One region of the Pseudarthrobacter sp. NKDBFgelt genome, then DNA from elsewhere that is predicted to be linked to it. Evidence: riboswitches for the same ligand, from Rfam matches in the RefSeq annotation. Region 1 holds a riboswitch; the other holds the start of a gene.
The links. Region 1 has a riboswitch for cyclic di-AMP ahead of ACKAE7_RS10235 (M23 family metallopeptidase). Riboswitches for the same ligand answer to the same signal wherever they lie in the genome.

Region 1 (6,435 bases):
CTTCGGCGCGATGCCGTGCGGTGGCACGAGTAGTCATCAGTTCTCTCTTTCGTTTTCCTCAGGCCGTTGTGGGCACCAAGGGGTATGGGCGTGCCGGCATCTTGGGGGTACGCCGGCACGCCCCGAACGGGGATGTGGTGTTTGTGGAAAGCGTGGTGGAGCAAAGAAATAGCTCTTGGGCCCGAAGGCCCAAGAACTATTTATTGATCGTGAAGAAGGCGGAGCTTCCGGTGGCGGCCACCGAGTGAAGCAGCGTGCCCTGGGAGGGGTTGAGCGCGCTGATCATCATGCCGTTGCCGACGTAGATGCCTACGTGCGCGCCACCGTTCTGCATGACCAGGTCACCCGGCTGCGGGGTGGAGGTGGGCGTCATTGCCGTCCAGGCGTTGACGCGCGGGATGCTGATGCCGGCCTGGGCATAAACCCACTGGGTGAAGCCGGAGCAGTCCCAGCCGTTGGGGGTGGTGCCGCCCCAGACGTAGGGACGGCCGATGCCGGTGTACGCGAGTGCGGCAATGCCGGAGGTGGAGGCCGAGGAAACCGTTTCGGCCTGCTTCTCAGCTGCAGCTTCGGGAGCCGGCGCGGTGGAGGCCGACGCGGTGGAAGCCGTCCGGGTTCCGGAAGCAGTCCGGCTCTCGGAATCGGTCGACTGTGCCCGCACCGGTGCCGGCTTCGGAGCGGCGGTGGTCTTCACCACGGGACGCTCGAAGGAGACGGTGGCGGTGGGTGCTGCGGTCACCGCGAGGGCGGACTGGGCAGACCCGGACTCGGTGGAAGCGGAAACGCCGGCGGTGGTGTCCGCGGCGTTTGCAGGCAGGCCCATGCTGAGGATGAGACCGGAAGCGGCTGCGATAACGGCAGCCTGGCGACCTACTGTCCCGGCATTGGCACTAACAGCCTTGGACACGGTGTCCAAAGGGTTGGTACGAACCGTTTGCGCACGGTGGCGCGCAGAATTATGGCGTGAAGACACGAAGGTAGCCTCTCCCAATGCCTGCGAGGTGAGCTGTCGGATTCGGATGGGAGTCACCCGGCCACATCGCTTCCAAGGAAGCTTTGCGACTTAACCCCAAGGCCTTCGCTCAAGCAAAGACCAAAATTGGTTCCCCCGCCCCTGCCAGACGATGAAATGCGAACGGACCTTGAGCGGTGGCAGAGCTAGGCAATCCGCACAAGAGCGTCAACTTCGGAAAAGTTGACGCGAGTTAGACGGTACAGCAGTTTTCGTTGAATGTCACATTCAGGTCACGGCAGGTCACGATGATTCGAGAGTGAACCATCATTTGACTACAGCCAGCCGGTGGGATCGACGACTTCGCCGTTGACCTGGACCTCGAAGTGGAGGTGGCAGCCTGTTGAAGCACCCGTGGTGCCGCTGAGCGCGAGGACATCGCCGCGGGAGACCGTCTGGCCCTCGGTGACGCTGAAGGACGAGAGGTGGTTGTACGTGGTCTCCAGGCCGTTGCCGTGGTCCACGACAACCCGGTTTCCGCCGCCGTACTGGTGCCAGCCAACGAATGTCACAGTGCCGGTGGCTGCTGCCAGGACCGAGGTGCCGCACTGGGCCACGTAGTCCTGGCCGCGGTGAAAGTCACCGGAGCCGCCGGTGATCGGGCTGACCCTGTAACCGAACGGGGAGGCAGTGGACAGCGCGGCCAAAGGGGCTCCGAGGCTTCCGGCAGATGCTGCGCGGGATACGGAACCTGCGGACTGCGCGCTGAGCAGCTGCTTCAGTTTGCCGTCGGGGTCCGCCTGGGTCACCACGGCAGAGCGGCTGAAGTCGATCTGCGCGCCGGCCTCGGCCGATACCTGCGGCTGCGGAGTGATAGCCGAGGCTGCCACCGGGGTAACGCTGCCGGCACTGTCGGTGGCCATGACGGGGCTGGTGGCCGGAACGGTCACGGTCAACACCAGCCCGGTGGCGGCCAGCGCAATTCCGGCCTTCTGGCCGATTCCGCTGGCGGAGGCAAATTCAGTGATTTGCCGGAAGGGTCCTCGACGGCGGCGTGCATCACGGTGCGGATCGCGGGGGCGTTCCGTGGTGATGACCTCGACAACGCGCGGCGTTGAAACGGGGGCGGCCGCGCGGCGGCGCCCCTTGGGGGTCTGCATGGACAAGAAGGGTTCCTCTCTGGAAAGCCTGCGAAGTTAGCTGTCGGATTCGGGTCAGAGAGTTCACAGACCCGGTCCGCCTGGGCAAGCTCGGCACAGAGGTATCCCCGGAAGGATCCAACGCTGGAAGAGGCTTGCTGCTGACGGACTTCACCCCAAGGCAGTCCCCCGTCTGCCGGTTGTGGTTCCCCCGCCTCTGCCAGTAATGACTCGTGCACCTGATCCGCTGGCAGAGCTCGGCTCCGGATCAGGTAACGCTTTAGTATCTACGCTTGGGTTTAACTATAGGGCCAGAAGTCCCAAAGTAACAATTCCGTTATCTTTGCCTATTCTGCCCCAGCCGGGGTAGTAGGCCCGTTTACCGGATGGCAACGAAGACGTGGGCCGCCACTTCCGGTGGCAGCTCCAGGGCGCCCTCTATGCCGGGCACGCGGACCGAAATGTAGTCTCCCACCCGCTCCAGCGAGACTGCGGCCCCGGGGCGGATTCCACCCTCGTCCAGCTGGACCAGCAGTTCCGGTTCCACCTGGATCGGCTCAGCCAGGCGGCTTACGGTTACCTCGGACGCCGGGCCATAGGACTTCATTGCTTCCAGAAGGCTGATGGCCCCGTCGGCAAAGCCCTGTGATGCCTGGCCGCCGAGGGCAGCGAGGCCAGGGATGGGGTTGCCGTATGGGGACTCCGTTGGGTGGTCAAGCAGCTCGTAGATGCGCCGTTCCACGCGTTCGCTCATGACGTGCTCCCAGCGGCAGGCCTCGTCATGGACGTAGGCCCAGTCCAGGCCGATCACGTCTGCCAGCAGCCTCTCCGCCAGCCGGTGCTTCCGCATCACTTCGGTAGCGCGCTTCCGGCCAACTTCGGTGAGTTCGAGGTGCCGGTCTCCCGAGACCACCACCAGGCCGTCCCGCTCCATCCTGCCAATGGTCTGGGACACTGTGGGCCCTGAGTGGCGCAGGCGTTCGGCGATTCGGGCGCGAAGGGCAACGATATTCTCTTCCTCAAGCTCCAAGATGGTCCGAAGGTACATCTCCGTAGTGTCGATCAGATCCGTCATCCAGCTCAGCTCCTCGAGCGCAGTACCTTGCGTTGTCCCACCGTATCGCCTTCCGCGCGACGTAGTCCGTTGAAAAGCTTAGCCTATTTTGACTTTGTCCGAATAGTTGGCGGCCGTCACACCAGGCCGTCTCAGTGTCTGGACTATGACGGCGCCGGTTCCCGCCCCAACGCCTGTTCAGGCAGAATGAGGAGGGCCGAAAGTTGCAGTCACAGCCGACTGTCCGCCAAGCAACCACCCGTCCGGACCCTAGCCGCGTCCACGCCGAAATTGGAGCACCTGTGAGCGAAAACAGCATCACTATTCCCGCCGACCTCCTGCCCAAGGACGGACGGTTCGGCGCTGGCCCGTCAAAGGTCCGGCAGGAGCAGATCGATGCGCTTTCCGCCGCGTCGAAAACCATCCTGGGAACCTCGCACCGGCAGGCTCCGGTGAAGAACCTGGTGGGGTCGGTGCGCGAGGGCCTCAGCCAGTTCTTCCGGGCACCCGAGGGCTATGAGGTGGTCCTCGGTGTCGGCGGTTCCACTGCGTTCTGGGACATCGCCAGCTTCGGCCTGGTGGAGCAGAAGGCCCAACACCTCTCGTTCGGTGAGTTTGGGTCCAAATTCGCGGCCGCCACCAACAAGGCGCCCTTCCTGGCTGCCTCCTCCATCATCAAGTCCGAACCAGGTACCCGCCCGGCCGCGCAGGCCGAAGCGGGCGTTGATGCCTACGCCTGGCCGCAGAACGAGACCTCCACCGGCGTCTCCGCCCCCGTGAAGCGCGTAGCAGGCGCGGACGAGGGCGCACTGGTGCTGGTTGACGCAACATCAGCGGCCGGCGGCCTTGACGTGGACGTGGCGGAGAGCGACGTCTACTACTTCGCCCCGCAGAAAAACTTTGCCTCCGACGGCGGACTCTGGCTGGGCTTGTTCTCCCCCGCCGCCCTGGACCGCGCGGCCCGCATCAAGGCCACCGACCGCTGGATCCCGGATTTCCTCGACCTGCAGACCGCAATCGACAACTCGCGGCTGAACCAGACGTACAACACGCCGTCGTTGTCCACCCTGGTGACGCTGGATGCCCAGGTGCAGTGGCTGAACGCCAACGGCGGCCTGGACTTCGCCTCCGCACGCACCGCCGATTCCGCCGGCCGCATCTACAGCTGGGCCGAATCTTCCGAGTTCGCCACCCCGTTCGTCACCAACCCGGATGAGCGCTCCAACGTCATCGCCACCATCGACTTTGACGAGTCCGTGGACGCAGCCGTGGTGGCAAAGGTGCTGCGGGCCAACGGCGTCGTGGACACCGAGCCCTACCGCAAGCTCGGCCGCAACCAGCTGCGCATCGCCACGTTCGTGGCCATCGAACCGGACGACGTTTCCGCGCTGCTGGCCAGCATCGACTTCGTGGTGGGCAAGCTGCGCAAGTAGCGGGCTCCAGCAGCAGTCCGCGCTGCGGGCTCAGTGGTCCCAAAAGCAGCGCACCCAGCAGCAAAGAGCGTTAAATTACAAAGGCGCCGCCCGGAGTTAGTTCCGGGCGGCGCCTTTGTGTATGTCGCGGGGAGTGTTCAGCGTGCCTCAAGGTGTGACGGCGTCGTCTTCCGCGTGCTGTGCGGGCGGAAGAGAGGCACCACCAGGAGCGTCGACGGCGGGCTCTGTTCCGGCATCCTGGGCGTCGTCATCGGCTTCGCCTTCCACGGGCCCGGCTTCCTGCCCGCCAGCTTCCGGCTCCCCTGCCCGGACCTGCTCCGGCTCCTGGTCCTGCTCATCCTCGGGCCGGACGCGTTCAGCCCACGGCACCCATTCCGGGGCAAGGATCGAATCTTCCGACGGCAGCAGGCCGAGTTCGCTGACGGTGACCACCTTGGAGCGGGAGTTGCGGGTAAGTACCGCGTACCACTGCCAGCCCAGGTAGCCAGGCAGCCGGGATTCAAACAGGTGCGTCACCAGGCGGTCGCCTTCGCTTTTGGCCGCCAGGTGGCGGCCAACGGTCGGTGCAGGCGTGATTTCCTCCACAGCAGCACGCGCCGCGTCCACGGCGGCGGCAAGGAAAGCATCCGGCTTCCCTGTCCGCCATACCGGGACACCCGCGCGGCGCTTGGAGGCAGCCTTCGTCCCCGCAACTGCGGGGCCGGCAGCGGCCGCGCCACCCGCCGTCGTACCGTCCTCTTCCGGCATGTCCTGTTCCGGCGGGGCCGGGACCGGCTGTTCAGCTTCCGGGATCATCAGTGCCTAAACGTCCAGCTCGTCGGCAACCTTACGCAGGGCAGCGGCGATGGCCTTGCCCTTGTTGCCTTCCGGGTATTTGCCTGCCGAGAGCGTTCCGGACAGGTTGTCCAGGACAGTCACCAGATCCTGGACAAGGGGAGCAAGGTCTTTTGCACTGGGCCGCTTTGCCTTGGCGAGGGAAGGTGTCTTGTCCAGGACGCGCAGGCCAAGCGCCTGGGCGCCCTTCCGGCCGTCAGCCACACCGAACTCAACCCGGGTGCCGGCCTTAAGCTCTGTTACGCCCTCGGGCAGCGACGATTTAGGCAGGAATACCTCCTGGCCGTCCTCGCCCGCGAGGAAACCAAAGCCCTTGTCCTTGTCATACCACTTGACCTTGCCGGTAGGCACGTAATCAACCTTCTTCGTTCTGCGTCTTCTGACACGGCCGCCCGCCACCGCATCCGCATTGCTGTGCGGGTTTAGGGTATGGCGGCTGCAGGCCGTGTTGGTCTATCCCCCAAGGTTATCCTGCCCACCGCCCTATTCCTGCTTTTATGTGCCTTGCGGAGGCATTCCGGGGCTCCGTGCAGCAGCGTTCACGCCGGAGGGTGCCGGAGCTGTAGCGTTACGTCCATGACTCCCTCGCGTTACCGGCGCGCCCTGATGATCCTCGCCGCAGCTGTCGCCGTGCTCTCCCTGGTGGCAGTAGGCACCGTGATGGCCTTGGCCTTCGCCGGGTCAGTGGCCCCCTCCTGGGTAACGTACTCGGCGCTGTACGGCCTGCCGGTCGCGTTCCTCCTGATGCTTTTCCTGGTTCTGGACAGCGTTGCCGGGCGGCGCCGGGCAGGAAAGCCGGACCGGCGGTAACGTTGGACTGATGTCCCTCATTCGCGCGTTGAGCAAGGAGCTGGAGGCACGCAGCGACAATTCACTGCGTGCGCTGTTCGACGCCCGGCCGGACCTCATCACTCCCCCCGTCCCCGACTTCGGCGCCCTCGCGGCGCGGGCCAGCGCCAGGCTCAGCGTGCAGCGTGCGCTGGAACGGCTCAACAGGCCGCAGATGCAGGTCCTTGAGACACT
Region 2 (6,435 bases), on a different contig from region 1:
CCGAACGGTACGGCGGCGACGCCACACTGCTCTCGGCCCAGGCGCGCGCCCGTGCGGGTGCTGCTGCGGTCATCGCGGCAGAGGACCTGCAGCGTATCGGCTTCCCCCGGCGGCGGCGCTGGTCCCAAGGCGCCGCGCTGCAGCACGGGCCGGTCACCGCATCGATGCCAAACCCCTCATTCAGCCAAGTCAGCCATGGAGGTCACTCGTGAGTGCAGCTTCAGAAGAAGTGTCAGACGTTACCGCGCATGGCAAGGAGCCCACGCTCAAGAGAGTGCTGGGACCCAAGCTCCTCCTGCTGTTCATCGTGGGGGACATCCTCGGCGCCGGCGTCTACGCGGTGACCGGAACCATGGCAGGCACCGTGGGGGGAATCGTCTGGCTGCCGTTCCTGCTGGCCTTCGTGGTGGCCACGCTTACCGCCTTCTCCTACCTTGAACTGGTTACGCAGTATCCACAGGCGGCGGGTGCCGCGCTGTACACGCATAAGGCGTTCGGGATCCACTTCGTCACCTTCCTGGTGGCCTTTGCGGTGGTCTGCTCCGGAATCACCAGCGCCTCCACCTCTGCGAACGTCCTGGCCCAGAACTTCTTTGGCGGCCTTGAGATCAACGGCTGGATGGGCAAACCCGGTCAGGGCGTGATCACCGCGGTTGCCCTTGGATTCATGCTCCTCCTGGCCGCCATCAACCTGCGTGGGGTGGGGGAGAGCGTCAAGTTCAATGTGGTGCTCACGGTGGTGGAGATGGCCGCACTGTGCATTGTGATCGGCGTCGGGTTCTTTGTCATGGCACAGGGGACCGGAAACCCGGGCGAAATCTTCGTCTTCAACGACTCCCAGGACAAGGGACTCTTCCTGGCCGTCACCGCAGCCACCTCCATCGCGTTTTTTGCCATGGTGGGCTTCGAGGACTCCGTCAACATGGTGGAAGAGACCCAGAACCCCGAGAAAATCTTTCCCCGCACCATGCTCACCGGCCTGGGCATAGCAGTCCTGCTCTACATGCTGGTGGCGGTGTCCGTGGTGAGCGTCCTCACGCCCACCGAACTCGAGGGCATCCGGGAAGCTGAGGGCGCGGCCCTGCTGGAAGTGGTCCACAAGGGCTCGCCGGACTTCCCGATCGACAGGGTCTTTCCCTTCCTGGCAGTCTTCGCGGTCGCCAACACGGCCCTCATCAACATGCTGATGGCCAGCCGGCTGATTTACGGCATGGCCCGCCAGCACGTCCTGCCCCGCCAGCTGGGCAAGGTCCTTCCCGTCCGGCGCACCCCGTGGGCGGGAATTGCATTCTCCACTGTCCTGGCACTGGGCCTCATCCTGTATGTCACCAGTGATCCCGAAAGCAACATTGTGGCCAACCTGTCCGGCACCACCGCCTTCCTGCTGCTGTGCGTTTTCACGGTGGTCAACGTGGCCTGCGTGGTGCTGCGCCGCAAACGGGACCCCCACCGCAAGGTGTTCTTCACGTCCCCGGGCCAGCTTCCGCTCGTTGCCGCCGCCCTGTGCGCATTCCTTGCCGGACCCTGGGTGGGCAGGAACATCATCCAGTACCAGATCGCCGGCGGACTGATGGCCATTGGAGTCATCCTGTGGCTTATCACCTGGCTGATCAACCGCAGGACAAACGACGGCGCTAGGGTTGATTCATGACTGCAGCAGCAGAATCAACTGTCACCTTCGAAGGACTTTTCGCCAGTGAACTCCCGGAACTCGCCGTTCCCTGGCAGGCCGAGGAAGCGCCCGAACCCGGTCTCCTGGTTCTCAACGATGCCCTGGCCGGCGAGCTGGGACTTGCCCCTGAATACCTGAAAACCCCCGAAGGCGTGCGGCTGCTCCTGGGGAACCACGTCCCGGCCGGGGCCACCCCGGTTGCCCAGGCATACGCGGGGCACCAGTTCGGCGGCTACTCACCGCTGCTCGGCGACGGCCGGGCGCTCCTGCTCGGCGAACTGGTGGACGTTGGCGGGCGCCGGCGGGACGTGCATCTCAAAGGCTCCGGCCGCACCCCCTTCGCCCGGGCTGGCGACGGCCGTGCCGTCGTCGGCCCCATGCTGCGGGAATACCTTGTGAGCGAGGCAATGCACGCCTTGAACATCCCCACCACCCGGGCCCTGGCCGTTGTGGCCACAGGACGCCCGGTGCGGCGGGACACGATGCTGCCCGGCGCCGTCCTGGCCCGGGTGGCCAGCAGCCATCTCCGGGTGGGCAGCTTCCAATATGCTTGGGCCACGGACAACATGGAGCTCCTGCGCCGGCTGGCGGACCATGCCATCAGCAGGCACTACCCGGACGCAGCCCAGGCTGAACATCCCTACCTGGAACTGTTTGCCTCGGTGGTGGCCGCCCAGGCCGGGCTGGTGGCCCGGTGGATGCTGGTGGGGTTTGTGCACGGCGTTATGAACACGGACAACATGACCATTTCCGGCGAAACCATCGACTACGGCCCCTGCGCCTTCATGGACGCTTTCAATCCCGGGGCCGTGTACAGCTCCATTGACGTCAGCGGCCGCTACGCCTACGCCAACCAGCCGGTGGTGGCTGAGTGGAACCTGGCGCGGCTGGCGGAGGCCATGCTGCCGCTCTTCCACGAGGACCAGGAACAGGCAGTCGCCCCCGCAGTGGAGGCGCTGGGGAAGTTCCGCAGCCAGTACAGCGATGCCTGGTTCAACGGCATGAAGGCAAAGCTTGGCATCAACGGCGGGCCGGCCGGAAGCAAAGAGGGGGACGAGGCGTCGGCACTGGTGGACGGGGTGATCGCCCTGCTGAAGGACGGACCTGTCGATTACACACAGTTCTTCCGGAGCCTTGGCCAGGCCGCCAGGGGCGATACCAGGCCGGCGCGGGGCATGGTCCTGGATCTCGCCGCGTTTGATGCCTGGGCTGGGCGCTGGGCCGGCCTGAAGCCCGACGCCGGGCTGATGGACAGCGTCAACCCGGTGTACATACCCCGCAACCATCTGGTGGAGGAAGCGCTGGCGGCGGCAACAGCAGGGGACATGGGCCACTTCAACCGCCTCCTGGAGGTGGTGAAGTCCCCGTTCGAGGAACGCCAGGGGCTGGAGCGCTACACCGAGGGGCCGCCGGAGGACTTCGGCACCTACCGGACCTTCTGCGGTACCTGACCCCGGGCGACGCTGGGCTCCGGACGGATCAAGAATGAAAACCGTGGAAGCATGACAAAGGCGGCAGCCGGGAGAACCCGGCTGCCGCCTTTGCTGGAGTGGCCTGGCCCCTGTGGGCCGGCTGCGCCTGTGTCTGTGTCTGTGGTGACTACGCCACGCGGACGAAGGAAGCGCCGCTGAGCCAGCTGATGGAGTGAACGGCGGTCTGGTTGCCGTTCACGCCGCCGCTGACAACCTGGCCGTCGCCGGCGTAAACGCCCACGTGGCCGGCGGTGATCACCAGGTCGCCGGGGGCGGGGGTGCCCACGGTGGTGCCGTACTGGTAGAACTGGCCCGGGGCAAGGTCGCCGACGGACTTGCCGACCGTGCGCAGGGCCTTCTCCACCATCGCGGTGCAGTCCTGGATCTGGCCCACCTGGCCGTAGGCGTTGGCCAGGATGGCTGCTCCGGCGCCGCTGCCGGTGGCTGTAACCGGTGCGGACGCGTAGGACATGTTCATTCCGGTGTTCGCCGGGGTAGTAACAGCAGCGGTCTGGACCGGTGCCGGTGCCGGTGCTGCAGCCGGTGCGACGTAGGCCGGCGCCGGGGCAGCCGGAGCGGAACCGGCGGCAGGAATCTGAATCTGGTCACCGGGGTAGATGATCGTGGAGACGGAAAGCCCGTTGGCTGACAGGACGTCATTCAGGCTGACACCATGCATCGACGCAATGGCACCAAGGGTGTCGCCCGATACAACCGTGTGGACGTTGCCGGCTGCTGCGGCGGGGGCTGCGACTGCTGCAGCAGGGGCGGCCGACGCCTGGACGCTAGCGGTCTCGGTGGTGTCCGGACCGTTCACACCGGCGTGGGCCGGGGCGCCTACGCCGAAGGCAATGCCGGAGGCTGCTGCTACGGCGAGAGCCGGACGGCCCAGGGACTTGGCCGAAACAGCCAGCCCTTCGATCGCGATGGAGCGGGCCGGGGTTGCGCGGTGACGGGCAGTGGTGGAATTTTTTGACACAGTTGATCGCCTCTCCCATGCCTGCGGGGTGAGCTGTCGGGTTCGGGTTGGAGATACCCGGCCGGCAACACCTCCGAATGGAACGGACGCGCTGTCGACTTAACCCCAAGGCCTTCAAAGGCCGCGGAAACTTGGTTCCCCCGTCCCTGCCAGCTGGAAAGCGTTGGTTCCCGGGTCAGTGGCAGGGCTCGGCATTCTGACGGGGAATGTCCCGTCTGGGAGGGACACCTGAAGACCATAACCCGACTTAGCACCCATTGTCACATTTGGATAACATGCGAGGCGATTCTCTCGGTTTCGCTATCGACTGGATTACGCGTGACCCATGGGCATCAGTGCGCAGAACAGGCTCGCCGATTTTGCCGGGAGTGTTTCTCATCACGAATCCATAAAGGAAAGGCAAAGATCGCCGGGGAACCTTGTCCGGAGCTGGCTGGGGGAGGAGTATGTTCGGCACCCCCGAGGAGGCAGACTGTGACCCAGCTTGGCAAGTATGAGAAATACCTGATTGAGGAATTCTTCGATGACTACCGGACCGGCGCACTGAGCCAGCGGACCTTCACCCGGCGTGTTGCCTTCATCACCGGCAGCATGGCGGCGGCGTCGGCGGCGATGCTGCTGGTGGGCTGCACGCCCAGCGAGGTGCCACGGAGCACCGACCCCATGCCCACCCCGGAACCCTCCCCGTCGTCCGCTGCCGGGACTGCGGGGTCGGGAGCGGTGCCCGGGGCCAAAAGCCCGCTCTCTGTCCCGGAGGGGGCGCCAGGATTGACGACGGCGTCCGTCCAGTTTCCGTCCGGCGGCGCCTCGGTCAGTGCCTACCTGGCAAGGCCCGAGCAGGAAGGGCGCGCTCCCGCCGTGTTGATCTGCCATGAGAACCGCGGGCTGACGCCTCATATCGAGGACGTTGCCCGCCGCTTCGCGAAGGAGGGGTATGCGGCCCTTGCGCTCGACCTGCTCAGCCGAGAAGGCGGGACAGCCGGCATGGACCGGGACGCTGTACCCGGCGCCCTCACCCAGGCCGGCGCCCAGCGGCATGTGGCGGACTTCGCGGCAGCACTGGAGTACCTCCAGGCCCAGGACTTCGTGGACGGCGGCCGCGTCGCCATGACCGGCTACTGCTTCGGCGGCGGCATCACCTGGCAGGCGGCCACCGAACTGGTCGGCCTGAAAGCAACCGCGGCATTTTACGGACCCGCCCCTGACCTGGCCAAAGTACCGGACATCAAGGCGGCCGTATTCGGGGTCTACGCTGAACTTGATCAACGCATTACCGGGCCCATGCCTGCGCTCAAGGATGCGCTGGCAGCCTCCGGTGTTGTCCACCAAGTCACGGTCTACCCCGGCGTGGACCATGCCTTCCACAACGACACCGGCGACCGCTACAACGAAGCCCAGGCGACGGCCGCGTGGAATGACACCCTTGCCTGGTTCGGCCAGCATCTGTAAGAGGCCGGCACTTCTGTCCTTCCCGTCAACGTAACTGCCTCCGGTCCATAACGATGTAGAAACGTCCGCCTTCAACCTGAGGATGAAGGCGGTAGGCTTCCCGACTATGTGCCGGTTCGTTACCAAACCCAGGGCGCGGCTCGCCGCGGCGCTTCTTTCGTGTGCGCTGGTGGGAACCCTATGGCTCACGCCGGCAGGTGCTGCGGAGGTCCCGCCCGGCGATTTCCCGTCCTGGGAGGAGGTGCAGGACGCGAAGGAGAGCGAGGCCAAAAAGGCCGCGGAAATTGCCAGGATAGGTGGTTTGCTGTCCGCCCTTCAGGACCAGTCCGAGGCCGCAGGCTCCGCCGCGGTGCAGGCGGCGGCGGAGTACGCGGTGACGGACGCGGCTTTGCAGGCTGCATCTGCAAGGGTGGAAGTCCTGGCGGCGCAGACCGCGCAGGCTGACTCTAAACTGGTCCAGTACAGGAAAGAGCTCGGTGCGCTGGCGGCCCAGTCATACAAAACCGGCGGTACGAACATGGGGTTCTTTGTTGCCCTCGACGCCGTCCAGGGCAACACCGTGCACGGGCTCAACGTGGTGCAGATCGTGGGGGACACGACCGCCGCGCTCGTGCACAAGGCGTCGGCCGCAGGAAAGGTTGCTGCTGCGCTGGCGGCCCAGGAACAGGCTGCGAAGGATGAGCGCGGGCGGCTGTCCCTTGAAGCCGAAGCCAGGCTCACGGAGGCCCGGTCCGCCCAGGACGCCGTGACCCGCCAGGCGGCGGAGGAAAAGCAACGCAGCGGGCAGCTAACGGCGCAGCTGGCGTCGCTCAAAGGCACGACGGCGGAGGTGGAGAACGCCTACCGGCAGGGCCAGGCGGCGC

Region 2: linked by a shared signal. The riboswitch ahead of ACKAE7_RS06120 (LysM peptidoglycan-binding domain-containing protein) and the one ahead of ACKAE7_RS10235 (M23 family metallopeptidase) in region 1 are both predicted to bind cyclic di-AMP.

What each region holds. Positions count from the first base shown of each region.
Region 1 covers NZ_JBJURL010000031.1:17,777-24,211, forward strand. Annotated here, with positions in the region: gene ACKAE7_RS10225 (NlpC/P60 family protein) at 1-37, opposite strand, end outside; gene ACKAE7_RS10230 (C40 family peptidase) at 197-907, opposite strand; cyclic di-AMP (ydaO/yuaA leader) riboswitch at 978-1,151, opposite strand; gene ACKAE7_RS10235 (M23 family metallopeptidase) at 1,288-2,112, opposite strand; cyclic di-AMP (ydaO/yuaA leader) riboswitch at 2,123-2,364, opposite strand; gene ACKAE7_RS10240 (metal-dependent transcriptional regulator) at 2,471-3,166, opposite strand; gene serC (phosphoserine transaminase) at 3,448-4,578, shown strand; gene ACKAE7_RS10250 (DUF3027 domain-containing protein) at 4,726-5,373, opposite strand; gene ACKAE7_RS10255 (cold-shock protein) at 5,380-5,763, opposite strand; gene ACKAE7_RS10260 (hypothetical protein) at 5,989-6,222, shown strand; gene ACKAE7_RS10265 (helicase-associated domain-containing protein) at 6,233-6,435, shown strand, end outside.
Region 2 covers NZ_JBJURL010000015.1:81-6,515, reverse strand. Annotated here, with positions in the region: gene ACKAE7_RS06135 (ribonuclease Z) at 1-212, shown strand, start outside; gene ACKAE7_RS06130 (APC family permease) at 209-1,651, shown strand; gene ACKAE7_RS06125 (protein adenylyltransferase SelO) at 1,648-3,123, shown strand; gene ACKAE7_RS06120 (LysM peptidoglycan-binding domain-containing protein) at 3,272-4,123, opposite strand; cyclic di-AMP (ydaO/yuaA leader) riboswitch at 4,127-4,327, opposite strand; gene ACKAE7_RS06115 (dienelactone hydrolase family protein) at 4,598-5,572, shown strand; partial or broken gene ACKAE7_RS06110 (lytic transglycosylase domain-containing protein) at 5,742-6,435, shown strand, end outside.